One region of the Effusibacillus dendaii genome, then DNA from elsewhere that is predicted to be linked to it. Evidence: riboswitches for the same ligand, from Rfam matches in the RefSeq annotation. Region 1 holds a riboswitch; each other region holds the start of a gene.
The links. Region 1 has a riboswitch for cyclic di-GMP ahead of skT53_RS14485 (phosphatase PAP2 family protein). Riboswitches for the same ligand answer to the same signal wherever they lie in the genome.
Positions count from the first base shown of each region.

Region 2: linked by a shared signal. The riboswitch ahead of skT53_RS19215 (Spo0E family sporulation regulatory protein-aspartic acid phosphatase) and the one ahead of skT53_RS14485 (phosphatase PAP2 family protein) in region 1 are both predicted to bind cyclic di-GMP.
Region 3: linked by a shared signal. The riboswitch ahead of skT53_RS10130 (tetratricopeptide repeat protein) and the one ahead of skT53_RS14485 (phosphatase PAP2 family protein) in region 1 are both predicted to bind cyclic di-GMP.
Region 4: linked by a shared signal. The riboswitch ahead of skT53_RS10300 (EAL domain-containing protein) and the one ahead of skT53_RS14485 (phosphatase PAP2 family protein) in region 1 are both predicted to bind cyclic di-GMP.

Region 1 covers NZ_AP023366.1:2,699,706-2,707,015, forward strand. Annotated here, with positions in the region: gene skT53_RS14460 (WecB/TagA/CpsF family glycosyltransferase) at 1-256, shown strand, start outside; gene metK (methionine adenosyltransferase) at 455-1,654, shown strand; gene skT53_RS14470 (sensor histidine kinase) at 1,883-3,055, shown strand; gene skT53_RS14475 (response regulator) at 3,042-3,746, shown strand; gene skT53_RS14480 (glycosyltransferase) at 3,801-4,235, shown strand; cyclic di-GMP riboswitch class I at 4,318-4,406, shown strand; gene skT53_RS14485 (phosphatase PAP2 family protein) at 4,622-5,137, shown strand; gene skT53_RS14490 (GGDEF domain-containing protein) at 5,274-7,310, shown strand, end outside.
Region 2 covers NZ_AP023366.1:2,168,670-2,175,979, reverse strand. Annotated here, with positions in the region: gene skT53_RS11680 (response regulator) at 1-327, opposite strand, end outside; gene skT53_RS19220 (Spo0E family sporulation regulatory protein-aspartic acid phosphatase) at 324-515, opposite strand; gene glmM (phosphoglucosamine mutase) at 904-2,244, shown strand; gene glmS (glutamine--fructose-6-phosphate transaminase (isomerizing)) at 2,681-4,513, shown strand; cyclic di-GMP riboswitch class I at 6,257-6,340, shown strand; gene skT53_RS19215 (Spo0E family sporulation regulatory protein-aspartic acid phosphatase) at 6,387-6,593, shown strand; gene skT53_RS11655 (hypothetical protein) at 6,859-7,278, shown strand.
Region 3 covers NZ_AP023366.1:1,871,303-1,878,612, forward strand. Annotated here, with positions in the region: gene skT53_RS10125 (long-chain-fatty-acid--CoA ligase) at 1-908, opposite strand, end outside; gene skT53_RS10130 (tetratricopeptide repeat protein) at 1,093-1,974, opposite strand; cyclic di-GMP riboswitch class I at 2,036-2,136, opposite strand; gene skT53_RS10135 (HD domain-containing protein) at 2,281-2,862, opposite strand; gene skT53_RS10140 (YktB family protein) at 2,859-3,512, opposite strand; gene skT53_RS10145 (glycosyltransferase) at 3,530-4,768, opposite strand; gene skT53_RS10150 (mismatch-specific DNA-glycosylase) at 4,864-5,421, opposite strand; gene skT53_RS10155 (cupin domain-containing protein) at 5,495-5,827, shown strand; gene bioB (biotin synthase BioB) at 5,876-6,877, opposite strand; gene bioD (dethiobiotin synthase) at 6,897-7,310, opposite strand, start outside.
Region 4 covers NZ_AP023366.1:1,898,174-1,905,483, forward strand. Annotated here, with positions in the region: gene skT53_RS10295 (fumarate hydratase) at 24-1,559, opposite strand; gene skT53_RS10300 (EAL domain-containing protein) at 1,653-2,414, opposite strand; cyclic di-GMP riboswitch class II at 2,464-2,546, opposite strand; gene bacA (undecaprenyl-diphosphate phosphatase) at 2,735-3,529, shown strand; gene skT53_RS10310 (helix-turn-helix domain-containing protein) at 3,827-4,210, shown strand; gene skT53_RS10315 (DNA-binding protein) at 4,220-4,630, shown strand; gene skT53_RS10320 (hypothetical protein) at 4,770-5,291, opposite strand; gene skT53_RS10325 (GNAT family N-acetyltransferase) at 5,588-6,196, opposite strand; gene skT53_RS10330 (HD-GYP domain-containing protein) at 6,284-7,310, opposite strand, start outside.

The DNA of each region.
Region 1 (7,310 bases):
GCTTGTCGGATTGGGGTTAGGCAAGCAGGAGAAATTTATTGCTCGTTATCTTAAACAATTGCATGTGCCGGTATCGATCGGTGTTGGCGGGTGCATTGATATTTATGCCGGAACGGTCCGCAGGGCCCCGCTTGTATGGCGCAAATTGCAATTGGAATGGCTGTATCGGTTATTGAAGCAGCCGAGCCGTTGGAGGCGGCAACTGGTGCTTCCGCATTTTGCCTGGATTGTGATTCGAAAGCGATTGCGGCTGTGAAGGAACAAACTACCATACCGAAGAGGGGGAGCCTTGCCGATATCGTGGCTCCCTTTTCTTTTGCGAATATCTTTTTGGCCAATGAAGAACGATAAATTTGCGATGCAAAGAACGATTGACAGCCGGTAAAATTTAGGATAACATGATAAATCGACTTAAACCATTCTAATTTGACAGTATACAACAGGGGGGATTCCTGTGACGATACGTCGTTACTTATTTACATCCGAGTCTGTGACGGAAGGACATCCGGATAAAATATGCGACCAAATTTCTGATTCCGTGCTGGATGCCATATTGTCGAAAGATCCTAACGCTCGGGTTGCCTGTGAAACCTCCGTTACTACAGGGTTGGTGCTGGTGGCTGGGGAAATCACCACAAGTACATATGTGGACATCCCAAAAGTGGTCCGCGAAACGATTCGTTCTATTGGATATACGCGCGCCAAATACGGATTTGACGCAGATACCTGTGCGGTCATTACATCGATAGACGAGCAGTCCGCCGATATTGCCATGGGCGTCAATAAAGCGTTGGAAGCACGGGAAGGGCAGATGACAGAAGAAGAAATTGAAGCGATTGGTGCAGGCGACCAAGGCTTAATGTTCGGATTTGCTGTCAATGAGACGGAAGAATTGATGCCGCTGCCGATTTCATTGGCGCATAAACTGGCTCGCCGTCTGTCAGAGGTACGTAAAAATGGAACCCTGGATTACCTGCGTCCGGACGGGAAGACGCAAGTATCGGTCGAGTATGAAGGCAACAAACCGGTTCGTATCGATACCATTGTAATCTCTACCCAGCATTCGGAAGAGATCAGCCAGGAACAGATCGACAAAGATCTGCACGAACATGTCATTCGACCGGTTGTTCCGGCGGATTTGTTGGATAATCAAACCAAATATTTTATCAATCCTACAGGCCGTTTCGTAATCGGCGGTCCGCAGGGGGATGCCGGTTTGACCGGACGGAAAATCATTGTCGACACATATGGCGGATACGCGCGTCATGGCGGCGGCGCGTTCTCGGGCAAAGATCCGACAAAAGTGGATCGCTCTGCTGCCTATGCAGCCCGTTATGTGGCTAAAAATATCGTGGCTGCCGGCCTAGCTGACAAATGCGAAGTGCAGCTCGCGTATGCAATCGGCGTAGCGCGCCCTGTATCGATCATGGTTGACACGTTTGGGACGGGGAAAGTGGATGATGAACTGATCGTTGGCCTGATAAAGAATAACTTTGATTTGCGTCCGGCAGGCATCATTAAGGAGCTTGATTTGCGGCGTCCAATTTATCGTCAGACAGCCGCTTACGGTCATTTTGGCCGTTCCGATTTGGATCTGCCTTGGGAGCGTACAGATAAGGCGGCGACTCTCCGACAACAGGCGGGACTATCATAAACGGATAAAATTTTTTTGGTGTCACCCCCAAAAACAAAATTGTCCACCGAATTTCTATAGCATATCACCCTTACCCCATTGCACTGAGGGCATGGCATTTACGCCGTGCCCTCAGACTTTTTTCGACATTGTATGGTATTGGTTGACAAAAAACAGAACCAGATTGCAGGAAAATAGGTCTCTGGTATTGAATAAATAGGTCAAAAGAAGTAGAGGAGGTTTCGATACGTGTCGCCACAACTTGACACACGAATCCTCGACAACGCCATATCAGCGACTCTGCGTGCAATTGAACAGGGGAAGTACCAAATTTATGAAATCGCGGATGTATCGCGCAGTGAGTATCAAGCATTGGAACGGGATTTGGCCGCTGTTCAATTGCAGGTTTACGAGACGGTGAAAAACGTCGACCGACTGGAGAGCGCACTGCGGAAAGCACGGCAGCGATTGGCGCTTGTCAGTAAAAATCACGCGCAACACTCGGAAGAGCAGGTGCGAGAAGTTTATATAGAAGCAGAAAAAGTGCAACATGAACTTCTTGCTGCACAGGAAAAAGAAAAACGTCTTCGGCGGAGGAGAGATGAACTGTCGCTCCGGCTCAAAAACTTGGGGGATCTGGTTTCGAAAGCGGAGGAACTTGTGACCCAGCTTGGTGTTGCTTTTAACTACCTGTCGGGTGAACAAAAAGAGATCGACGTGATGCTGCAGACCGTTGAGGAAAAACAATACTTGGGCAGCCGGATGATTCAGGCGCAAGAGGAAGAACGCCGGCGGTTGGCGCGGGAGATTCACGATGGGCCTGCCCAAATGATGGCGAATGTAGTGTTGCGTGCGGAATTATGCGAGAAAGTGCTGGATCGGGACATTGACCGCGTCCGGGAAGAACTGCAAGATCTGAAACAGATGGTGCGGGACAGCCTGGCGGAAGTTCGGCAAACCATTTTTGACTTGCGGCCCATGGAATTGGATGATTTGGGACTTGCCCCCACATTGCGCCGTTATCTGACGAAATTTCAGGAAAAATACGGGATCCAGACCGATTTTGCCCTGGTCGGCAAAGAGCGAAGGCTGTCAGGGGCGTTTGAAGTGGCCATTTTTCGTTCTGTTCAGGAAGCCCTTAACAATATAGCGAAACATTCCGAAGCAACGCTCGCTTCCGTTAAGCTGGAGTTGGAAAATCCGGAGATTCTTGTGCACATCCTTGATAACGGCAAGGGATTTGATTTGAAAACATCGAGAGGCAAGAAAGAACAGGGTCATTACGGGTTGTTGGGGATGCAAGAGAGAATTCAACTGCTAGGGGGTAAGGTTGAGTTCCGAACCAGGATCGGAGAGGGAACCAAAGTGATTATTACTCTTCCGATAACGAATCAAGGAGGCGTTCAAGTTGACTCCCCATAGTCCGATCAAAATTGTACTGGCGGATGACCATGCACTCTTTCGTCAGGGACTAAGAAGAATTTTTGAATTGGAAGACGATTTTACCATTTTGGGAGAAGCGGTAGACGGACAGCAGGCGGTGACGCTATCTGCCAACCTGCAGCCGGATGTTATCCTGATGGACATCAATATGCCCCAAAAAAGCGGCGTGGAAGCAACCAAGTTGATTAAGCAAGCCTACCCTGCCGTTAAAATTTTGATATTATCCATTCATGATGATGAGGCATATATTTTTGAATCCATTCGGGCCGGTGCCAACGGTTATCTTTTAAAAGATGTCGAATCGGAAGTGTTAGTAGAAGCTGTCCGGCAAGTTGCAAATGGAACAGCGTTCATTCACCCTCAGATTACCACCAAATTATTAAACGAGTTTAAACGTCTGAGCTACAACGCAACTGATCACGCATCCGCTCATGAGGAGGCGGCGGCAGCCGTTGAACAGGAGACATGGCGGGAGCTTTTGACGATTCGAGAGATGGAAATCCTTCGTTTAATGGCGGAAGGAAAAAGCAACCGAATGATTGGTGAGGCGTTATTCATATCTGAAAAAACAGTGAAAAATCATGTCTCTTCTATTTTAGGTAAACTTAATGTAGACGACCGCACGCAGGCGGTCATTGCAGCAGCCAGGAACGGTTGGGTAAGGTTATGACGAACGCCTAATAGAGGGCGCGCATATAGTGACACCACAAGGGAGGTGTTCGGTATGCTCGCTCTTTTGATTTGGGCGTTCGCTGCTTACGGGATTGTCGCCGCGCTCTATCAGGTGGTTCGACTTTATGAATCCCCTTCGATCAGTGAAGGTCACAGGTTTACGTTAGTATTGGTGGTTCGCAACGGAGAAGCGTACGTGGAAGGTTTACTGCGTTTTTTGTTGGTGCGTTCGTTTTTCTTAAAAAATGATCTTCATATCCTTGTGGTGGATACCGGCTCAGAGGATTCGACCCGGGAAATTGTCAGTCGTTTGCAGGAGAATTATTCAAGAATTGAATTGATCGGAACTGACCGGGAATACGACGGGGGATTGCTGGAATCTGTGTGGTCATCAGCAGATCAGGATAGTCCTTTTGCCCTATATGATCTTCGGAGCTGGAAAAACACCAAAAGAATTATCCCTTATTTTAAAAGGGTTTTCGGTTAATGAGGAATTTGTATAAAAATAGTCGTGCAGACCTATGTACTATTTTGTCGACACATGTAAAATTAAAGACAAGGAGCGAGTCAATCATCAAGGGCAAACCTCGTCGAAAGACAGGGACGCAAAGCCATGGGTCTAAAGCTTCCCCAAAGCAATGATAGCCAGGCTGCTGATTGTTCCGGGTGAATTGCTCAATCCCCCAAAAGGTTTCCTCATTGACCCTTTTGGAATCCCCCTACCCCCCACAAACTAAGAGGTTCCTTATTCCAAGGAACCTCTTAGTTTGTGTTTTCGCTGTTTTTGTTTTTCATCACCCTTTCACACGATTTTTATAAAAACTTAATACTTTAATGCTATCCTTATAGAAGAGAATTTTGAGGAGTGAAATTATGCAGCGTATGGCTGAATGGATGGTCGGAAGAGACATCCGGGCGTTCCGCTGGATTAATGGCGCCTGCAAATGTTCGTTCTTTGAACAGTTGATGCCTGTAGTTACACATCTGGGTGGAACTGTTTTCTCGATTGGCATGTCGCTGGTTTTTTTGCTGCAGAGTGATCCGTATTGGCGCTATGAAGGGGTTCATTTGGCGATCAGCCTGTTGTTTAGCCATCTGATTGTGGCCGCTTGTAAAAAGCTGCTGCCGCGCCATCGTCCCTATCAGGTTCTGGAGAATGTATTTACGGGACGAAAACTTCTGACAGATGCATCATTTCCATCTGGCCATTCAACAGCCGCCTTTTGCTCGGCGACTGTTTTGTCAATTGCGTTTCCCGTCTTGTCTCCGGGTTTGTATGCACTTGCGGCTTTAACCGCCAGTTCACGTGTATATTTGGGACTGCACTATCCGTCAGATGTGGCGATCGGCGCTGTATTGGGGACAGCGGTCCCGCTTTGGCTGGCATGACTGTGCCAAAGTTCTTCTATGACCGTACAATAAGGATTTTTACTTAAATTTACAAATAATTAACCATTTAAATAAACTCCATCGGTATACTGATAAGACAAAATGTGGAATTTTGTCGAAGAGGGCGGAGAGAACGATGGGGAATCGACAGAAGAGTATTTTGTTGCTGGATGATAGTTTTATAAACGAAAGGTTTTTAAAACGATTGAATGGACAATTGAAAAAAGGTCAAGTGGGATTCATTTATCTGGACATCAAACGATTTGGTGATGTGTACCAGACCCGTGGACAGCTATTTTGCAATCGTGTATTGCAGACGCTCAACCAGATCATTTTGAGGTTCGAACAGGAAAAATGGGAAGGATGTTTCTCCCGGCGAATGTTAGGGGATGATCTGTTTTTATTTTTTCTTTTGCCAGATCAAAAAGTGGATCTGTTTTCTGATTTTGCGTACCGATTGCGGACCGAAGTGGAACAACAACTGAATGCGGAATTGAATCTTCCCGAAAAGGAACTGGAATTATATGTAGGAACATCGATCTTTCATTCCGTATCTTCGAAAAACATCTCAAACGAACTGTACCGCGGTTTGAAACAGGCGATGCAGGATGCGAAAAATGAAGCTCAACTGGAACAGATTGAGCGACGGAAGGAATTTTTCCGAATTCTTGAGCAAAAATTGATTCGAGCTGTCTATCAGCCGATTATATCGCTGTTAACCGGTGCGGTCTACGGATATGAAGCTTTGGCAAGAGGGCCGCAGGGAAGCGGTTTTGAAGCTCCGCTCGACATGTTTTCATATGCGGAACAGATGGACAGCTTGTATCATCTTGAAAAAGTTGCCCGGGAACAAGCGATTTCCGGATTTCGGTGTGGGGAAACAAACAGTAAGCTGTTTATCAACCTAAACGCAAACGTGATCAATGATCCGTTTTTTACTGCGGGTGAAACGGCAAAGTTATTACGCAGAGTGAATTTGACACCACAGCAGATCGTTTTTGAAATCACGGAGCGACAATCAATCGAAGATTTTCCGTCATTCGTTAAAGCAATCAATTATTACCGCAAACAGGGGTATCGGATCGCAATTGATGATGCGGGGGCGGGCTATTCCTCCTTACAAGCGATTGCGGAAATACGTCCCGACTATATCAAAATCGACCGATCAATCATCCATCAGATTGACAGTCATCATGCCAAACGGATTCTGTTGGAGACACTGGTAACGTTTGCGACAAAAATGAACTGTAAAATTATTGCCGAAGGTATTGAAACCACACAGGAACTGAACACGGTTCTCAAAATCGGGGTTCATTGCGGTCAAGGATACCTGCTGGGCCGTCCGAAGGCGGGATTTGAGGAAGTTTCTGCTGAAATTGTCAAGCTGATCAAGCGAAATCAATATGTGCCGACAACGCAGGGATATTCCGGCGCTTTGAAAGATATTGTCCGTCCTGTCAAAACGTTTGAAGAGGGGACCGTGACGCAGGAGATCGTGTCCTACTTTAATCGCTTTGAAGACGAAAGTGGTGTCGTGATTGTTCGTGAAGGCCGGCCGATCGGTTTAATCATGCGGGAAAAACTGTTTCAGGCGCTGGCCTCCCAATACGGCGTTCCGTTGTATTGGAAACGTCCTGTGTCAAAACTGATGGACGGAAATCCGATTATCCTTGACGAAAATACAGGTGTGGAAGACGCATCCAGAATCGCCATGGTAAGGGATCATCAGCGAATCTATGATCTGTTGATTGTCACCCGGGAAGGCAACATTTTAGGCGTGGTGACGATTCACTCCATTTTGGATACGATTACAAACGCGAAACTTGAGTATGCAAGAGACATGAATCCGTTGACCGGATTGCCCGGTAACCGATTGATAGAGATTGAATTGGATAAACGTATTCAACTTGGCCAGGATTTCTCTGTTATTTATGCCGACCTGGATCGATTTAAGGAATTTAACGATCGATGTGGTTTTCGGGAGGGAGATCAGGTAATTCGTGGATTGGCCAACTTGTTGCTGAGCGTTTTGTCAAATGCTTCGGTGAAAGATGATTTTCTGGGCCATATTGGCGGCGATGATTTTATCATTATCACAAATCATCCGAGCCCGCAGGAAATTTGCCGCCAAATTATAGAACGTTTTGACAACGAACAATCCGGACACGGCCCC
Region 2 (7,310 bases), 530 kb from region 1:
ATCGTCTGCCCCCACTTCTTCTACAATGCGCTCCGCATTATCGGTCATCAGATGGGCGGACGCCAGAATAACCGGAATCGAATGGGCTGCCGGATCTTGTTTCAGCAAGCGCGTAATCTCAAGACCATTCATCGGTTTGCCCCCGAGTTCACTGCTCGTCAGCGAAATGTCCATGATAACCAGATCGACGCTGCCTGAGCGTGACAACGTTAAAATTTCGTCTACCGATTCAGAGATGATCACATTATGATTGCCTAGTCGCGTAAGAACAATTTGCATCAACTTGGCGCTAAGAATGTCATCCTCCACTAACAGTATGTTTTTCAAAATCTACCCCTCCCTGTTGATGGTAATGAGTCTGACTGCGGAAAAGTCAGACGGGTCAGCTGGAGTTGTTCCCGTAATAATCGTGTCAGCAACTGGTCAAGCTCTTGACTTTTACTGATAACTTCAGGGTGCAGCAAATCACCGTGCCGCATTGCCGTTTGAATCAAGTTTTCGCGGAGATCTTCCACCAGCGATCAATTGCCCTTTTTTGTCTGTTTACTTCTCACTCCTGTATTCACTCCTTCGGTCTGATACGAAGCAGGCTAACAGGCTCCCTATACATTATCATAAAGAGTCGATGTAACAGAACAATGATAAGTGTGTAACAAATGTGTAACAAAATGGATTATTTGAGTATGGACAGTCAAGTTGTTCCCTTTATCTAACAAACGCTGGATTAGTCGAAAGGAAATGCCTGAAATATTTATCGTTTTAAAATTACAACAAAAAACATAAATTCCTTTTATGTTTTTTGAGAGTCAATTGATCATCTACTGGTGAATCCTAGTTATTGCAGGAATTGCAGTTCTATGGGAGAATGTGCATAGAATTCTAGCACAAAGGGGCAATCGGAATTTGGGACGTTTGTTTGGGACGGATGGCGTACGTGGAGTGGCCAATACGGAATTGACTGCGGAAATTGCCTACCGGTTGGGGCGGGCAGGTGCCTATGTTTTAACGAGAGGAAAACAAAACGCGAAACTCATCGTCGGTAAAGATACGAGAATTTCAGGTGATATGTTGGAAGCCGCGCTGTTGGCCGGGATTTTGTCGGTGGGTGTGGATGCGGTTCGCGTTGGAGTGATCTCGACGCCCGGGGTCGCCTATCTGACAAGGGCGCTGCAGGCTGACGCAGGTGTGATGATCTCCGCATCGCATAATCCGGTGGCGGATAACGGAATCAAATTTTTCGGCGGTGACGGATTTAAACTGTTAGATCAGACAGAAGACGAGATTGAATCGCTGCTGCAAGGCGAAGATCAGATGCCAAGACCGATCGCGGGCGACATCGGTCGCGTTGCAGAGCGTTTGGATGGAATTTCGCTGTATGCCGATTATTTGCAGACCACTGTTGACAATCGGTTCGAGGGGCTAAAAGTCGTATTGGACTGCGGCAATGGAGCTGCCTATCAGGTAGCGCCGCAGGTGTTCCGCCAATTAGGCGCCGAAGTGGTGGTTGTGCATGCGGAGCCTAACGGGGTCAACATCAACGTAAAATGTGGCTCGACATATCCGGAAGTGGTGCGTGAAGCGGTGCTGGCGCACAAGGCGGATGTCGGACTTTCATTTGACGGGGACGCGGATCGCCTGATCGCGGTTGATGAAAAAGGGCAGTTGGTGGACGGCGACTATATTATGGCGATTTTGGGGCGTTCCTTGAAAGCGTCGGGCGAGTTGGCGCATGATACGGTAGTTACGACCGTTATGAGCAACGTCGGATTTGTCAAAGCGGCGAAAGAAATGGGAATTCAACTGGTACGGACGGCAGTAGGCGACCGCTATGTAATGGAAGCGATGCGGAAAGGCGGATACCAGTTGGGCGGCGAGCAGTCCGGCCATATTATCCTGCTAAAGCATAACACGACAGGTGATGGGATTTTAAGTGCGGTTCAATTGGTTAATGCGATGGTTGCGGAAGCGAAACCGTTGTCCGAACTGCGGAGCGTCATGCAGAGCTTTCCGCAGGCGTTGGTCAATGTCAGAGTGGGCAGCAAAGACGGTTGGGAACAAAATAAAGCAATACAACAAGTGATTCGGGAAGTCGAGGCGGAGATGGGCGACGATGGCCGTGTATTGGTGCGTCCTTCCGGTACCGAGCCGTTAATCCGTGTAATGGCCGAGGGGCCAAATGAACAAACGGTGCAGGAATATGTCGATAGAATCGCGAATGTAGTGCGTAAGGAGCTTGGAAAGTGAAGGGGCTGCAAGCTCCTTCTTTGCTTCCGTTGGGGTTTCACAAGTTCTAACATCATTTCGTATGTCTGCGGAGCGCATATTTGGTCGAACCGGAATAGGATGGGGTAATCAGGAAAGGGAGGTGATGGTATCGAGGACGGCGTGAATTTTTTCCAAAGGTAATGAAGCGCCTGGACTGCAACGGTGGGTTGCAGTTGACGCGGAGGAGGTTAGCGAACCATTCGGCGGGTGCCTCCCGGCAGACAATCCCTCTGCCGTAAAGAGAAGTTTCAAATCCGATGGGTGACTGTCGGGACAAGAGCAGCTCAAGGGTAAATAGGGAGCTGTCTGCACGGTCTTTTCCCTTATGGAGAGACCAGGCAGTTTTCTCGATTGAAAACCGCTTTTTGCGAAAAGCGGTAGATTTCGTATGCTCATTTTCAGGAGGTTTGTTTCCATGTGTGGAATTGTAGGATATATCGGGTATCGACAAGCCCAAGACGTTTTGATTCATGGTCTTAGCAAACTGGAATATCGCGGGTACGATTCGGCAGGTATTGCGGTCTATGATAACGGTGTGATTCGTCTGCAAAAATCAGTCGGCCGCTTGGCAACATTGGAAGAACGGGTGAAAGGGGAGGCGGTATTGGCTGGTATGCAGGGGATCGGGCATACCCGTTGGGCGACGCATGGCCGTCCGTCCGATGCTAACGCGCACCCGCACGCCGATGAGCAGGGCCGTTTTGTTGTGGTGCATAACGGCATTATCGAGAACTATTTGGAACTGCGGGAGAAACTTACGGAAAAAGGCCATATTTTTCAATCGCAAACCGATACGGAAGTGGTTGTTCATCTGGTGGAAGAAATGTACAACGGGGATTTGTTCCAAACGGTTGTACAAGTGCTGAAACAAATTCACGGAGCATTTGCGCTGGCTATTATGGCAAAGGATGAACCGGGAAAATTGATTGCGGTGAGGAAGCAAAGTCCGCTGGTGATTGGTCTGGGTGAAGGAGAGAATTTTATCGCATCCGACATTCCGGCAATCTTAGAGTATACCCGTTCGACCTATATAATGGACGATGGGGAGATTGCGGTTCTGACGGCGGACGGAGTGGAATGTTTTACATTTGAAGGCAACCCGATCACAAAAGAAGTATTCAACGTCACATGGGATGCGCTGGCGGCCGAAAAAGGCGGCTATGAGCATTTCATGCTGAAAGAAATCCATGAACAGCCGCGTGCGATCCGCGACACTTTGAGCGGGCGCATTTCGGAGGATGGCCAGCGGGTTGTGTTGAAAGAACTGAATTGGACGACCGAACAGGCGGCATCGATTGAACGGATTCATATTGTGGCCTGCGGCACGTCATGGCACGCAGGCCTGGTCGGCAAAGCGGCAATTGAAAAATTGACTCGCATCCCGGTGGATGTGGAGATTGCTTCCGAATATCGGTATCGGGATCCGATCGTACCGGATAACACTTTAATTATTGTCATTTCGCAGTCGGGTGAAACGGCGGATACACTGGCAGCGCTGCGGGAATCGAAACAGCGTGGAGCTCGTGTGCTGGCGATCACCAACGTGCTTGGCTCCTCTGCCAACCGGGAAGCTGATTATACGATGATTACCATGGCCGGGCCTGAGATTGCGGTCGCATCGACCAAAGCGTATACGACGCAGGTGGTGGTCCTCTATCTGTTTGCCTGCTATTTGGCGCAGCAGCGCGGTTCCATTGGGGCATCACAGGTGCCGGAGATTTTGCAAGCGTTGAAGGGGCTTCCGGAATTGGCGGAAAGAGTGCTGGAAACCGCACCGTCCCTCCGTCAGTTCGCGGAGAAATACAAGGACAAGGAAGACGCATTTTTCATCGGTCGCGGCGTGGATTATGCAGTCGCGCTGGAAGGTTCACTTAAGCTGAAGGAGATCTCCTACATTCATGCCGAAGCGTATGCGGCGGGGGAACTGAAGCATGGAACTCTGGCGCTGATCACGGAAGGGATTCCGGTGATCGCGCTGGTGACGCAGGACGATCTGTATGAAAAAACAGTATCGAACATCGTCGAGGTCAAAGCGCGCGACGCGTACGTGCTTACACTCGCTTGGCAGGGAGATGGAGAGATCGGCAAGTATGCCGACGAGGTGATCACCGTGCCGCGCACCATGCCGTTCCTCGCACCGGTGCTGTCGGTGATTCCTTTGCAACTGCTCGCGTACTACGCTTCGGTGGCAAGAGGCAACGATGTAGATAAACCAAGAAATCTGGCGAAAAGCGTGACGGTGGAGTGAGGGAAGGCATATTGAATACTTGTTTGTACATCTCTTAATATGTTTGCCCAAAGCCTAAAAAGTCTGCTTAAAGCTTAATATGTTTGCCTACGAGCCGAGCGAAAATCAGGTATCCACTCCTGTTTTTCCTCGGCTTTCTTTTTCCAGAGCAAATGGGACGCAAGTCCCGCTTCCCTTGATAAATCAGGCATTTCCCCGATTTTTTCCTCTGATGATCTTTCTCCAAGCCTCATTCTTTCCCTATGTTTTTCCCGATTATCACTGTCCTCACGGGCAAATGTACATCTCTTAATATGTTTGCCCAAAGCCTAAAAAGTCTGCTTAAAGCTTAATATGTTTGCCTACGAGCCGAGCGAAAATCAGGTATCCACTCCTGTTTTTCCTCGGCTTTCTTTTTCCAGAGCAAATGGGACGCAAGTCCCGCTTCCCTTGATAAATCAGGCATTTCCCCGATTTTTTCCTCTGATGATCTTTCTCCAAGCCTCATTCTTTCCCTATGTTTTTCCCGATTATCACTGTCCTCACGGGCAAACTATATTTGCTATTTTTCACTTCGTTTTTCAGAAGTCTCCTCTGGTTTTTACTCTGATTTGCATGCAGACTTTTACTGGTTTAGAGTGATAAAGTGAAACAGATGAAAGAGCGGGAAAAGCCTTGATACGATTTGGTTTGTGGAGAGGAGCGGGTGGGGGAGGTTTTGGGCAGACTTTTTTTGCGATGCACACCTGTATTTCCTCGGCTCTTTTCTTAAATCAGGTGAGAGGATTTATTGGGAGGGGAGACGAAGAAAATCCTTGTGGTACAAAGGATTCAAACGTTTTTCTCCTGTTTTTTCTCGATCATTTCCTCCGATTATCTGTTGCCCTATCCCGAATCTGTTTCCCTGCCTTTCCCCCTGCTCTTAGTTCGACTTTAATTGCTTTTTTGACCCCGTTTTTTCACGTCGTAATCCCTGTTTTTCCCAGAACCCTATGACGACTATAATTACATTGGTAATTTTTGGTATATGGTGTGGAGAGGCGGAGAAGCCTTGTGGCTGTAGGAGCGAGAGTGGATGGGGAAAGGTGACATGGGCGAGACGACTTTATTTTCGGTGCATACTTGTGTAAAAAGCAGTTTTAGATTGCCCACAGCCTAAAAAGTTTGCCTAAAGCTTAATATGTTTGCCTACGAGCTGAGCGAAATTTGGGGATCTACTCCTGTTTCTGCCTCGGCTATTTTCTTCATTTTCTAACATCTGATTTTCCCTTACCTTACGTGACTTTCCAATGCTCAAACCAGCTCAAACATGTTTGCCATATCTGAACTCTTGATTTTTACATACAATGGTAGAGTAGATAGAAGAACTGATGAGAAGCGGAGGGAGGGGATCAAGATTGTACGGGCATCAATTTTACATGGCTCCAGTCACGAAAAGAGTGGAGTATTTGAATGATCAATTGAAGGGAAAAACGCTGTAGGAAGTAGCCGACAGCCATTTTCTTGATATGGAGGACATCTAGGCAGAATTGAGCCGAGATGGTTTTTACTTTGTGCCTGACTTGAATCAATTTATTCCAATCGATCATGGAAATGTCGCATAATAAACGAAAAGGTCATAGAATGGGGATCCATTTATGACCATTACATAAACAACTGATAGGATTGTCAATCGGTTGCTATTCAATGTTTTTTGAAAATATTGAAAATGGTCGGGGGAAATAGTATATTTATGTCAATACAACTAAATAACCAAATCGCATCGTGTGAAAAAGGCAAAGCAACTGAAAAGTTGTGACGCAAAGCTACAGGGGCTAAGGTTTTATGCTATGTCAGCCAGCTACCGAAACTCCAACCTATTAAGGGGGAATGTGATTTGGAAAGTCGCGTTCACATGCGTTTAGATGCAGAAATTACGATGCTGAAGAAACGATTGATTCGTGTGAGTCAAGATGTGGATTGTTTAACTCACCCATATATGCTAAAAATAAGCCAAATGTTAGACGTGCGATTGAATGAGATCGAACGTATAAAAAAAAGTGCCGTTTTAGGGAGTTGTTGCCGCCAATGTAGGCGGTTTTTCATTTTCTTGAATGACTGAAAATGCTTGTGCGGCATGGGTTTAAGGTAGGTGAGAGTGTAAGGAATGAATCGACAAAATTCAAGGATTAGAAGGGATACACATAACCCTCTTAAAAACTCAAGAGGGCTTAACGGATCGGGAAATCACCAACGCCATATTAGGAGTAAATGAGCCGCAACAGGCGGTAAACCAGGCATGCAGGTCATTGGAGACAAAACAAATCATTAAACGTATTCGGCGAAAAGATGGTAAGCTGGGAAATTATTTATGCTCGGAGGGTATCTTGGTAGAACCAGTAACTCATCAAGAAAATGTGCGAGATAATGAATTGTCATCCGTCTTTTCTGAAGACAATATCAAACAATTCCTAAAGGAATTCCTCCATTCAAACGGTTGGGAAACGCAGATTGCATGGGGAAAAACTCCTGGAATTGACATAAATGCAATAAGAGGAACGGAACGTTGGATTATTGAGGTAAAAGGCTTGGGGACTTCTAATCCAATGAACGTAAACTATTTCTTAGGGGTCTTGGCTGAAACACTTCAGAGAATGGATGACCCAACTGCAAAGTACAGTATAGCGTTACCCGATGTTAAACAGTTCCGAAATCTTTGGAGTAGACTTCCTTTATTAGCTAAGAAACGGACGGGTATTACTGCTTTATTTATAGATGAACAAGGCACAATTGACGAAAGTGAATAAAATTCCTGACAGATGGCAAGTCATCAAATAAT
Region 3 (7,310 bases), 830 kb from region 1:
CTGATGCAGACACGAATCGAATCCACTCCGTATTCTTGCGCCTTCGGATGAGCATTGATGGCTATATACATCGTCGGCACACCAGGGAACAGGGTGGGTTTCGTTTGCTTGATGGTGTTCAACACCTCTTCAATTTCAAAACGCGGCAGCATAATCAACTGGGATCCCGTCAAAATCCCCATGTTCATCGTGGTGGTCATGGCATATACGTGGAAAAGAGGGATTACGCTGAGAATCCGTTCCTGCTCCACGTCCTCCGAAACCATAAGCAAGGATGACTGTAAAGCATTCGCCACTACGTTTCGATGGGTCAGCATAGCCCCTTTCGCACGTCCTGTAGTTCCGCCCGTGTATTGCAAAACCGCCACATCGTCCGACACTGTATTCGGCTGCGGAACGGGTCCTGCAGCGCTTTTCACAAACGATTCAAAATTGACGGCTCCTCCTTCATAAGACGTTCCGACCGGAGGCAATTCGACCACAATTTTTTTCACCAAATCATCTGCCACAGACGAGTTCATAACGACAGGCAGCAAGGGAGCAAACACCACAATCGCTTTTGCACCCGAATCCTGAACATAATGTTCCACTTCGCGCGGCACCGACATGGGACTAATCTGAACCACAACGGCACCCGCACGCAGAATTCCGTAATAGGCAATCACATAATGCGGACAATTCGGCAGCATAATCGCCACCCGGTCCCCTTCACCGATTCCGGCCTCGGCAAGGGCTGCCGCAAACCGGTCCACCGTAAAAAACAATGTTTTATAATCAATTTCTGTTCCGTGAAAGTAGATCGCTTTCCGATCCGGATACCGCTCGCTGGTCTGTGCCAGCATAAGCGGCACTGTCAAATCCGCCATGCCAGTTTCCTCAAAAGTGGATGATGTCCCTCTCGTACTCATGATAACCCTCCTGTATCCCCTGATCAAAATAACGAGCATAAATGAATGAATATTCATTTATGAATGACTATTCACTAGTTTAGCAATCTTTCACTAAAACCACAATACATTACTACTTGAGTGGGAGAGTAAGATTGTAAAAAGGAGTCCGCTATGTAAGCGGACCCGAAGCTGAAAAATATCTCTATTTATATGCCAGACGCTCGATCTGTTGCTCACACGCCAGCAATGGCCCTGTTTGTCCCGTTTTCGCAAACAAATGTTTCAACATATGCAAAACCTCAAGTTTAAGTTGCCACATATGGGGTTCACAGCATACAGGAAAAACTTTCTTTAAATAATGAATGGCGCCCATCCAATCTTTTTGCTGTGACAACACCAGGGAAAGGGACAACGCCGTCTGTACCTGCTTGGCGTCAACTCCCTGTTTTCGCCAAGATTCATAAGCCATCAGGTAGGCAGCCACAGCCTGCTCCGTTTTACTCTGACGTTGAAAAGTCAGTCCATATAACTGCCATATACAAGAAAAAAGCGTGTGTGTATCGTCTGCCCCTCCATACAGGGCCATCAGACACCAATCCTGCGCTTCTTCCCACTGTTCCATTTCCGCACAGCATACCGCCAGAAGATAATCGATGAAAACCAGTCCTCTATCGTCTTCGGTGCCGTTATAATGTTTTCTTGCCAAAATCGCTGAGTCCTTTGCTTCTTCCAGATATCCCAACCGGTAATAGGTCATGCTCAGAAACAGGAACAAAAAGCCATCTGTCTCAACCGTTGATTCAGATGCTAAAAATTTTAGTTTCAGCTGCAGTAATGAAATATCATAAATGTGCCACTTATCTTCATCGACAAAAGTACTCCCATCCCGCTCCAACAGCCGATGGATTCTAATTTCTGCCAGTTCCACCACCTGTTGTTTCATCGATTCAAAAAGAACAAGCGTATTTAACAGCGACCCATCTTCACGCCCCAACTCATCCAGCATTTCCGTGAAACAAGAATCAAACGGGTGTTCCTTTTCACGCACCGATTGCCAATCTTTAGGAAGCAAATGCAAGTTCATGTTTCACACTCCCCAAACAAAAATGTCTGCCTCAGAGGCAGACAAGGGAATGTGCTGCCACTGCGGCGGCCCGGCTGTCATAAAAAGCGCAGAACGACTGCAACTTTTCTTAGACCCGCAGCTTTGCGTCATCACCTTTCGATGATTTTGCCCTTAACATCAGTGTCGTTCAAAAAAATCACATTTTTAAAATATCTTAAACAAAACGCTCCGAATTTCCTTCTACACTATAAAAAATGCGACAAAAGTCCCACCTAAAGCGGGCTTTCTGCACTCGAAACTCCCAATCCCAGCTCGAACTCCTGCTCAGGAAGAAGCAACCGGCTCACCGCGCAGCCCCAAATCATCCGCTCTGTCTTTTAATGCATCAATCACAAACTGAATATGCTCATCGAGACTGATTCCCAATTCTTCCGCCCCTTTGTATACATCATCGCGTGACACGCCTTTTGCAAACGCTTTGTCTTTCAGTTTTTTCTTGACCGCCTTGACATCCACGTCAAAAATGCTTTTGCTCGGCCGAACCAAAGCTACCGCCGTGACAAATCCCGATAATTCGTCGCAGGCAAACAATGTCTTGTCCAACAGAGATTCCCGTTTCACTCCCGTGTATTCCGCATGGGAAAGGATCGCATGAATCACATCCTCCGGATATCCGAGTTGCTTGAGTATTTCGCATCCTTTGTAGGGATGCTCTTGCGGAGTTGGATATTGCTCATAATCGAAATCATGCAGCAAGCCGACAATAGCCCATTTTTCCGCATCTTCACCAAATTTTTCAGCATACGCTTTGACGGACGTTTCCACCGCCAGCGCATGTTTGATCAAGCTCTGACTCTTGGTGTATTCATTTAAAAGCGACCATGCCTGTTCCCGATTCAATCTCATCGTTTCCTTGCCTCCATTGCTTCTTGTCTGCCGGCCAACGACAACCTGTACAGCGGCGCCAATTGATACAAGGCTTCTCGAGCTTTGTCCAGAAACATTTCGCCTGACATGCGAACCGCCTCTTGTTTCGGGATGTCAATGCCCACCAACAGTTCGCCGTTTTTATTTTCCAGCAATCGCTTGGTAAATTGCCCGATTTTGTCTTCCATTTGGGTATGCGGCACCGGATCGGGATGAATATGGTCATCGTACCATAACATCTGATTGGGAATCTGCCGCTTGATATCAGGCCAGTTCGCGGCCAGTTTTTCAGCAAACTGTTTTTTGCTGACACACTCGTAAATGATCGCAAACTGTACAAACGCATGGGTAGCCCACAATCCAATCTGAAAATGGGGCAGCATTTTGTAACCGCGCGGATTGGTTGCAAAGCTTACCCAGGAATCGTTTGGTGGATTGGTTTTCCGTCTGGCATGTTTGGCCACATGGACAAAAAATTCTTCCCCGTACCACGCCGACAAATCAGGCGCCAAAACCTTTCCAATCGATTCAAACTTGGGCCGGACACGCTCTTTCAAGGCCGCCATCCGCAGCTCCAGTCCTTCCACCTGAAACACTTCAAAATCCGCTTCTTTCCACCCGGTAAACATCGTTCTCACCACTCCTCTTACTCTTGTCCCAACTGTTCAAACAGTTTGCTTAGCTGATCTGCCACCGTCTTTACTTCAAACATCCGCAGATCGTTCGTTTCCGCCTTCTGCTGAAACAGATCCAATCGTTCCGCCATCGCCAAAAGTTCCGCTGCAATCCGCTCAGGATCGCGCGGGTCAATGACTGGGAAAGACTGTTCCCGCAAAAGGTTTGCCGTTGTTCCTTTTTCCGCCGTTATTCCCAGAATCGGTTTTCTGGCGCCAAAATAATCAATCAGCTTGGAAGGCAGAAATATATTTTCATCGCTTGGCGCGTCGATCAGCAGTAAAATATCGCTCTGTTTCATCTTCTGCAGACTTTCCAGATAAGAGACTTGGCCGGTTCGTTCGATTGTGGTTTTCAACATGTCTCCGTATTTGGAAAGCAGGGGAACAAATGTCGATTCCACGTTGCCGACGATCTGCAAATGAATTTTCGCCGCTGTCTGCGGATGCTGTTCGTTTAACAAAGCCAGCGCTTTCAGGATCGGTTCCGGTGAACGCAATCCGTAAAAGTCGCCGATATAGGACAATACGATTCGGTTATCGTGAGAGCCGGCAGCCGGTGATTCCCCTTCCGATGGCCCGTACAGCCGTTCATCGAAGCAATGCGGCAGTACAATCGACCGGTCTGTCACATCTTCATCCGGATAGGAAGATGCCACCAATCGGCGAATCTCGTCCGTCGGAAACACAAAACGGTCAGCCGCCCGAATCACTTTTGCTTCATTGCGCTCTTCCACCTGGTGCATGACAGGCAGCGGATATCGGTTGTAAGGATTGTGCGCCCACGGATCACTGAACTGCGCTACCCAGGGAATCCCGAGCCTCTGTTTAAACTCGTAAGCCACCAGATGACTGATGCCCGGCATCGAACGTGAATAAATCAATTGAAACGGCCCTTGCGGCTTGTAATGAAGCAGCACCTGACGCAGCCATCTGTCGTTCATATCCTGAAACATGGAAGAACCTTTCTGGTAGAGCCGCCGCACGATTTTGTTGACCGGTTTCGGATTGTGGTAACGGTGCACCGTCAGGTTCTCGACATCCATCCATTGGCCCATTGTCTCGTCTTTGCGAAAATCGGGATCGTCGCCCACCGCCACCAAATCGATCTGGTACCGCTTGGCCAGCTCAGGCAGCAGTTTCCCGACCAGGATTGATTCGGCAGACAACACGGGGGGCGCGAAATAAGAAATTACCAAAATTCGATCCATCACTTTCTCCTCGATTCCCATTTGATTGTGCACATTGGGGCCTGAAATTCGATCTATTTCCAAGACAGGTTTCGCGAATTTGCGATAATTTTTCTTTACTTCGGGATCGAGTAAGCCAGTTCCTTCAAATCTGTAAAAATTGCCACCACGTCAGCCAATTTCATACGAACCAATCCGCTGGTAGAGGGGGCTACAAAATCAATGACTCCTTCTACTTGCGAGGGTGACTGCACGCCCCAAGCGGCCTTTTTCAAGCCCGTATATTGGAGGTATACTCCCTTCCCGACGAAGCAAACCACTTTCGGCTTGTAACGAGTTATTTTTTCCCGAAGCGTTTGGCGCCCTTCCTCATATTCCCGCTTTGTAATTTCTTCCGCCGCTCGAGTCGGCCGTGCGACAATATTGGTAAACCCGTAACCGAGTTCATACAGACAGGCATCCTCTTCCGCCCGATATTTGCGCGGCGTTAAACCGGCCTGATAAAGTACCGTATAAAACCGGTTTCTCGGGTTGGCATAATGATGTCCCGTCTCGCTCGACCGCAGGCTTGGATTGTACCCGACAAACAAAATCAGCAGCCCTCTCTGATATGATCCGGAATCGGCCTCACAACAACGCCACCCCGCTCTGTGTCTTTTGTTCACATCCCGCATAGCTTTGCCTGTCCCTGCAAAACCTATCGATAATCATGCGCTGCTGATTCCCCACATTTAACGAGGTGATCTTATGTCCAAAGCAGAAACTGTTTTTCAACATGCGGTTTTTGACGACCGCTCTGTCTCCAAAGTGAACAACTTTACAGGTCACGACCTCACCACGAATACCTATTATTTTAAACCGGGCCAATCGATGGGGTACCAATCGACTGCAGGCGGCGACCAGGTTTATGTCGTATTGCAGGGAGAAGGACAATTTTATTTGAACAACGGGCAAGAAGAAACGATTGATGTAGAGTCCGGTTCGATCATGTACATCCCGAAAGGCGTGTCCTTCAAAATCGTCAACAATCAGTCAAGCGATCTGATCTGCACAGGTGTTCAGCACCCAGCGCATCAATAATGCCGATACCCCCCGGATTTCCGAGGGGTATCTTGTTTCATGCATATTTTACAATGCGCACTTTTCAATTTCAAAACCGAGATCCTCAATCATTTGCCAGTCGGCCACCGGCTCCTGTCCGGCTGTGGTTAAATAATCGCCGACAAAAATCGAATTGGCCGCATAAAGTCCCATCACCTGCAGATGACGAAGATTCACTTCCCGGCCTCCCGCAATCCGGATTTCCTTGGAAGGATTGACGAACCGCATCATGGCAAGCAGTTTCAAACACTTGCGCGGATTCAACTCACGCACTCCTTGAAGCGGGGTTCCGTCAATCGGATTCAGAAAATTGACCGGGATCGAATCGGCATCCAGTTCCCGCAGGGAAAACGCCACCTCAACCGCCTCCTGGTCGCTTTCTTTCATGCCAAAAATCGCGCCGGAACAGGGAGAAATCCCCGACTCTTTCACCTTCTGGACCGTATCTACACGGTCTTCGTATGTATGTGTCGAGGTAATGTTAGCGTAATTTTCAGCGCTTGTATTTAAATTGTGATTGTATCGATGAACACCGGCGGCAGCCAGTTTCTCTGCATGTTCTTGATTAAGAAATCCCAGGCAGCAGCAAATTTTCAAGTCGGTCGTTGCCCGAATTTCTTTCACCGCTTCAATCACGTGATCGATCTCTTTGTCCGTCGGACGACGGCCCGATGCGACAATGCAGTATGTGCCCGCTTGCCGGCGAATCGCTTCCTGCGCGCCGTCCAATATACTTTCCTTTGTAAGCCACGCGTATTTGTCGATTGGCGCTTCCGACACGACCGATTGCGAGCAGTAGCCGCAATCTTCCGGGCACAAACCGCTTTTTGCGTTAATGATCATATTCAGCTTCACTTTTTTCCCGTAGTAGTGATGCCGAAGCACATAGGCCCCTTGCAGAATTTCAAGAATTTCCTGATCATCCGCCTGCACAATCGCAAGCGCCTCTTCTTTGGTTACCGGCTCTCCATCTAATACGCGGTTCGCAAGTGCTTTCCAATCCGTTTTTGCTGCAACCGTTTGCGTCATTCTAACTCCCCCTTGTATTTTAGGTGCGTGCCAGCGATGCGACAGCTTCCAAATCCAGATGTGTGGCGACCGCTGTTCGCACATCATGCGTATCGTATGTTTCCCCCAGCCAAGGTAATTTGCCCAGCACAGGAACCTGCCCCCACTGTTCGATCAATTTCGGATTCATCTCTTCCGCCGTCCCGGTCGGCTGTTTTCCATATCCGGAAATCACCACGCCGAGCACCCGAAGTCCTTTTTTCCTCGCATATTCAACCGTTAACACGGTATGGTTGACCGTACCCAGATTCGGGCGGGCCACTACCAGCAACGGCAGCCCGAATGCAGCGGCCACATCCGCCACCATCATCCCCTCAATGTAAGGAACAGCCAGCCCGCCAGCCCCTTCGACAACGACAAAAGAATGTTTTTCACGAATACGGCGATAGCCGTC
Region 4 (7,310 bases), 800 kb from region 1:
CTGAAGTCGGTCGGCGCCTGCAATTATGCGAATACCGGTTCTTTAAAATCGGACAGCTTCTTCAACGACTCTTGTTCCACATCCGCATGCAGCGAGTTGCCGTGTGAATCCATTGTAACAATCGCGGTAAATCCTTCTACCTGCAAATGCCACATGGCTTCGGGAATTCCAAATTCGTCAAGAAAATCAACACCGTCTACATCTTTTACGCACTGCGCGTAATATTGAGCCGCTCCACCAATCGCATTCAAATACACAGCCCCATGCTCTTTCAACCCGGCCAGCGTTTTGGCTCCCATACCGCCCTTCCCAATCACTGCCCGGATGCCAAATTTTTTGATAATATCCGCTTGATATGGCTCTTCCCGGCTGGATGTTGTAGGACCGGCCGCTTTTACGTGCCACTTGCCTGTTTCGTCTTTCAGCATCACAGGCCCACAGTGATAGAGCACTCCTCCGTTCAGATCAACGGGACAATCGTGATCCATCATGTACTTGTGGAAGGCATCCCGACCCGTATGCATCGCCCCGTTAATCACAACCACATCGCCGACTTTCAGACTGCGAATCTGTTCTTCCGTAATGGGCGCCTGCAAAACGACCTGCCGATTATCGCCAGCAACAGCCGTTTCCTGAACCTGACCGAGGTCCACACTGTCGCCTGTATAAATCCAATCTTCAATTACACCGGTAGCCGGGTTGATTTTCACTCCCTGCCGGCGGTACGCCCAGCAGTTATAAGCGACCGACACATAAAAAGAAGCCGGCAACCTGTTCATTACACCGATTTTACAACCCAAGAGCGATACGTTTCCGCCAAATCCCATGGTTCCGATCGACAGCTTGTTGGCGTTTTCCATGATATATTCTTCCAGTTGCCGAAGTTGTTCGTTCGGGTTTACATCATCGACCCGCCGGAAAAGTTGCTCTTTCGCAAGCGTATATCCGCTGGTACGATCGCCGCCAATTCCAACTCCAATAAACCCGGCGGAACATCCCTGTCCTTGCGCCTGATAAACGGCATGCAGGATGCATTTTCGGATCCCGTCCAGGTCACGGCCCGCTTTGCCCAATCCTTCCAATTCGCACGGCAGCGAATATTGAATGTTCTTGTTTTCGCAGCCGCCTCCTTTCAGAATTAAGCGGACATCAATATAGTCCTTCTCCCATTGTTCAAAATGGATGACAGGCGTGCCCGGCCCCAGGTTATCCCCCGAGTTCTTACCGGTCAGCGAGTCTACTGAATTGGGACGCAGTTTACCCAGTTTGGTAGCTTCCACAATTGCCGCGAGGATCCCTTTCTTCATCTCGATCTGGTTGGCTCCTACCGGACAGTGAATATGAAACGTAGGCATCCCCGTATCCTGACAAATGGGGCCTTCCGATTCTGCCGCCATGATAATGTTTTCAGCTATCGTCCCCAATGCGATGGCCGAACGGGTCCCCATTTCTTCCTTCACCCTTGCGGCTGCTATCTGTTTACGCACATCGGCTGGCAGATTGGTTGATGTCTCAATAATCAATTTCAACATACTGTTTTGAAATTGTTGGCTGTTCATAATGGTTTCCTCTCCCTTTTTTATCGCTATTCCTATTATAAAGAAAAAGGTCCCCGCAGGCACCTTTTTTTCACTAGCTAAAATTTTCACTTTTTAAAAACGCGACTGAAAGCCAGCCTTCCATTCGTCCATCGGAATTTGCTCGATCAGGCTGGGTTTTGAAAAATAATAGCCTTGACCATATTCAATTCCCATTTCCCGCAATTTCTTTAAATCTTCTAACGATTCTATTCCTTCTGCGATGATTTGCAGGTTCAGGGAATCCCCAATTCGTTTGAACTGTTCGATCATAATCGCTTTGACACCGGATTTATGAAGATCGAATACGATTTCCGTGCAAATTTTCACGTAATGCGGCTTTAAGTTAAGCAACTCTACCATGTTGGAATTCCCTTTTCCAAGATCATCCATCGCTAGAGAAATGCCCTGCTCCTCTAAGAACGGCTTCCATAAAAAAACGGATGGCATATGTTCGGTAATCTCAAATACGACGGGGGTCTGTGCCACGCTGTTTAACATTTCAACCGCTCGCCGCATCGTATGACAGTTTACGTCCGCCTCGATATTAAAAAAGAGCCCCTTCTGCACAAACGGTGTCAGCTTATGTATATGTTCGGTCAACTTTTTACAGGACAAAAGTGTAAGATGCTCCAGAACACCGTGTTGGCGAGCCAACCGGAACATCTCGTCAGGCAAGAGAACTCCACCAGGCGAGCGGCTTAAAATTTCAACTGCTTCAACGCGGCCCGTACGTAAATCGACAATCGGTTGCACAGCCAACTCAAGAGTCTCGTGATATAAAATATTAAAAAGTATTACAGGCTTTAAGTCTTTTGGTATTGGTTCCTGTTGCATGTCGCACCTCGTCTGCAGCGGCTTTACAAATAAAAAAGCCAGTTCATTCTCATGAATTGGCCGGTTGCACTACTGGCTCCCGATCCCTCAAGTGCCCAACTACAAGTGACCGTTCATCGCTTCCCCAAAAGACATTCATTTTTGTGTTTTTATTTTATATGATAAAAATTTGATTTTCAATATAAATCAGTTACATTTTGGAAAATGACAAAATGCAACAAGTTTCAACTTTTTTAGCTGACTTTATTTTAATTTGCGTATTTGTAACAATCGAATGTAAAATAAACTAAATAAAATAAGGATGAGAAAGGATTATAGCCATGCATCTGCTAACTGCCGTAATACTTGGATTTATCGAAGGTCTCACCGAATTTCTGCCTGTTTCTTCAACCGGACATTTAATTCTCGCCGGCGACTTGCTGCATTTTCAAGGGGACAAAGCCAGTACGTTTGAAATTTTTATTCAACTGGGCGCCATTCTTGCGGTAGTGGTCATTTATTGGAGACGTTTTTTGAGTTTATTTGAACCCAGAAACCTAAACTTTACCAACACGGAGTCGCTCAATTTGCTGCACATTTTTGTGGCCATGCTGCCAGCCGGAATTTTGGGACTTATTCTTAACAAGTTCATCAAACAGCATCTGTTCTCCCCTTACACCGTACTGATTGGATTGGTGCTTGGCGGCATTTTGATGATTATGGCTGAGAAGTCCAGGAAATCAAAGTTTGCTACTGAACTTGATCAACTCACTTACGGACAAGCGTTCCGCATTGGTCTTTTTCAAGCATTGGCTCTCTGGCCTGGTTTCTCTCGTTCCGGCGCTACCATCGCGGGCGGTCTGCTGGTAGGCACCAACCGGAAAACCGCTTCCGAATTTTCCTTTATTATAGCGGTGCCGATGATGATTGCAGCAAGCGGACTTGACCTTTTAAAAAGTTATAAAACATTGTCCGCCGATGATCTTACGTTCTTTGCCGTTGGTTTTGTCGTCTCTTTTATAGTCGCCTTGCTTGCTGTGTTTTCGTTTTTGAAACTTGTTTCCAAAGTCCGGCTGACCGGTTTCGCCTATTACCGGTTTGTGTTGGCCGCCCTTTTCTGGATTTTCTTTATTTAATGATTCGTCAGGCTTTTCTGCAGGGGAAAGCCCCGCATGCGCCGGGGGGCATTTATGTGGCGCATACGGGGCTTTTTTCATTTTTGCTGCGGCAAAAACGGAGTGGGATCTTGCCACCTTCGCAAATTAATCGGGGGAATTCTTACGAAGGTTTGTTTTTATAATACCATAATATAGTTGTATATGCAATATATTTTTCTTTCACTTCTGGCTCAATCTATTGTCATTCTGTATACTGTAACATAAGGACAAAAATATGGTTCTACATTCGAATGGATATGAAGGAGCCGATTGCGCTTGATCTATACTGTAGCCGAATTGGCTGTCATTTTAGGTATTACGGAAGTGGCGCTGCGCCAAAAAATGCGGACGCAGCAATTCCCGTTCACAAACGATAACGGTCGGATTTTCGTGTTGGCCGAGGATTTTGAAAACTACCTGAAAGAACATCGCTGTTGGGATTTCACCATTCCGGAATGGGAACAATTCTATCAAACGAAACGGGAGATCCGTACTTATTTCACAAAAATTCAAGGTGCTCTGCAAATCCTGAAGAAGTTTGGCATCTCAATTGAACAGCGCACGCTCAAAAGGTGGATTCACAACCAACAGATTAAAGCTTACAATTTAGGCGGCACCTACTATATTCCGCTGGACATACTCGAACAAGATTTGTCTTAGAACTGGGGGATGATCGCGATGACTCCGCTGTACTGTACGATTGAACAGCTTTCCAGATTGTTCAGAATGGATTATTCCGCGCTGCTCGGAATGCTGCACCAGGATGCCCGGCTGCAACCTGCAGTCAAGAAGTTAAACCGTTATGCACTATCGGAAGTCGTTGCCCTGCATCGAACAACCGCCGAGCCTTTTGAAGTGGGTCTCGACACCCCGTTTCTGACGCTCTATGAAACGCAGGATCGGCTGACAAAAGCATTGGGACCGATGGTATATTCGACTGTGCTGCGGAAGGCCGCCAAAGGGGAAATTCCCGCTCTGAAGTTTGGGGATACGTACCGTGTACCAGAGCCATTGTTGACACAGATGATTCAAGAGAAACGGATTTCTTACAGAAGCCGCTCTGTTATAAAGAAAACTTAGCTTTCGCCGAGCCTTTGGCGCAGGCGGAAGCAAAGTTCCACCCACCAAAGTGCAAGCACTTTGGTGGGATCCTCTTGCCCTTATGTCGATAGGGAAAAATTTATAAATTCCTATCGACCAAAATAGCCTGGAGAATCGCTTATTTCACTGTATGCTTGTTTCGACTGTATTTCGGGACATCTCGAAAAAAGTGGTACATGTCTTCAAATCGTTTGGATTCACGAATCCGGCTCGTCGAAAAATGATCCCACAACAGTTCAATCATCCGCGCTTCATCATACAATTGACCATTTTTGATGAATAAAGGACGAGTGTCATCCCCTTCTTTGCGAACCAACAAACCGATCATATCGGACGCCCTGCTTTGCACATTGCACAACCAATCAAGGAAATCGGCCAACATTTCTTCGTCCATCGTGGTTCCGAACACTTGCCCGCTGTAAAAATCAACAAACTTCCGTTTCTTGCGCCCCTTCAAGAGCAACTGGATCTCAGGCGAGGTTCCGAATGTAAGCAGGATTTCTTGCTGGTTTTCCTCCACTTGGCAACCGATTTCCCGATCCCATTCCACAATCAGTTGTCGAAGTTGTGATAACTCAAACCGAAACCAAGTAGTCTTTACTTCAATCTGGTACCCTCCTGCCGTGCTGTTGCTGTTCATCCCCTCAGTCCTTCCATACCACAGTTCAATTCTGTTTAGTGAATTTCATCATACAACAATATTTTCGCATGATTCAAGACCTATTTTTTTAATATTTTTATAATTTTTATGTTTAAAAGCCGAGTCAGCCTACAAGAATAAAAAAACCTTGCCCCGACAGAAAAAACTTGTGCAAGAACAAGCGTTTCTCCGCAAGAGGCAAGGTTTTGATTTCATTGTCAGGTAAAGCTATAACTAACTGAATCGATAAAACCTTCTTTCCTTCGACACAATGTGACAACTGAAGTTCCAGTATCTTACAGCGATTTTCGCATTCTGGACTTACTCGGACGCTGTTTTGATTTGACAGTCGTTTTGAGTTTGCGCGGCGTTCCATCTTTCGTTAAAAATACGCCCATCCAGATGTCATCGTCATATCCCTCATCCAGTTTGATGGCGCGAACTTTTCTGCCTTCCTCCGCAAAACCCATTTTCTGATATAAGGACAACGCAGGAGTATTTGAACCGCGAACGCCCAATTCGACTCTTTCAATTCCCTGCTGAGCCGCCCAAGTGAACGCTTCCCTGATTAAATTTTCGCCAACTCTTTGCCCCCGGTGTTCAGGTGCAATTCCCATCCAGATCGTCGCATTATGTTCCATCCAGGGAACGATCGAACGATCACAACGCAACCAGCCGCAAATTTCGTTGTCTTCTGTAGCGGCAACCAGTGTGAGATGGTTTTTGGGAGCAGCGTGATAGTATTGCATGTAAAGCTGTTCCACCGTAAAAGGCAGCCGGGACCCCAGCATGACTTGCCCTTCCTTGCCCACTTCTTCCATCAATCGATACAGCTTCGGTATATCCTGTTCCTGCCAAGCACGAACAGTGATCGTTTTGCCGCTTTCCAAACTTACAGTCCGCATAATCCATCCCCCTTAAGTTCCTCTCTTGTCATTCTATATGCGGCAACGTAGGCATTTGACACGATCTTTATACCGAAAACCGATCGTTTACCCCTGTAGCACATGCGTGATAAATAGGGTCGTTTCTTTCGCCAAATCCAGTTCCTTAACCTCATGGTCATCCGAATCTTTCGTAAAAACGCGCACAATTGGCCGTGCCGGAAGTCCTGTGTGCTGGCCTACCACCACTCCCACCTGACCGGTGCTTAGTTTGACCGAAGTTCCATTTGGATAGATGGCGATACATCTGAGAAATCCAATGACGGTTTCCAAGTCGAACCGTTTTCCGGCAAACCCCATCAGATATTCAGTCGCCTCGTGCGGCATCATTCGTTTTCCGTCAATCCCCTGACCCGCTACCAAGTTATCAAAAAAATTGGCGACAGCCACGATTTTTCCATAGCGGTGGATATCTTCGCCTGACAGTTGACGGGGATATCCCGTACCGTCAACATGCTCATGATGCTGCAACGCCACATGCGGAATCGTAATGCTGAATTCCTTGATTTTACGGAGACGCTTGTAACCTCGCCAGGTGTGTTGTTTGTCGTCATTCGTGTCGCCTGAGAGCTCCGCATCCTCCTGTTTCTTTTCTTTTTCTGGAACTTCACATTTACCAATATCGTGCAGGAGAGATCCAATCGCAAGTTCCTGCAGCTGCGCGCGTGGCAATCCGAGATTTACGCCGATTACGGTCGACAATGTGCAAACCTGCAAGGCATGCAAAAACTGCTCGTTATCTTTCGTTCGAATATCGTTTAAATTGATCAGCACTTTCTGGTTGCGCATAATTTCATCAATCATGCTGGATGTTGCATCGGTGATTGCCTTGGAAGAAAGCGACTTGCCCGCTTGTACACACTGTACCGCCATCGAAAAAGAGGCCAGTGCTTCACGTCTGGTCTGTTCCGATACCACATCTTCCATTTCCACATCCGCAAATCGTTCATCTTGTATGTACAAATGGGTAACACCCAATCGGCGAAGCGTAGACAGCATTCCGACCGTTAACTGAACTCCCACATTCAAGAGTGCCATTCCGTCACTTGTATAAATACTGCGAGCCAAAATATGT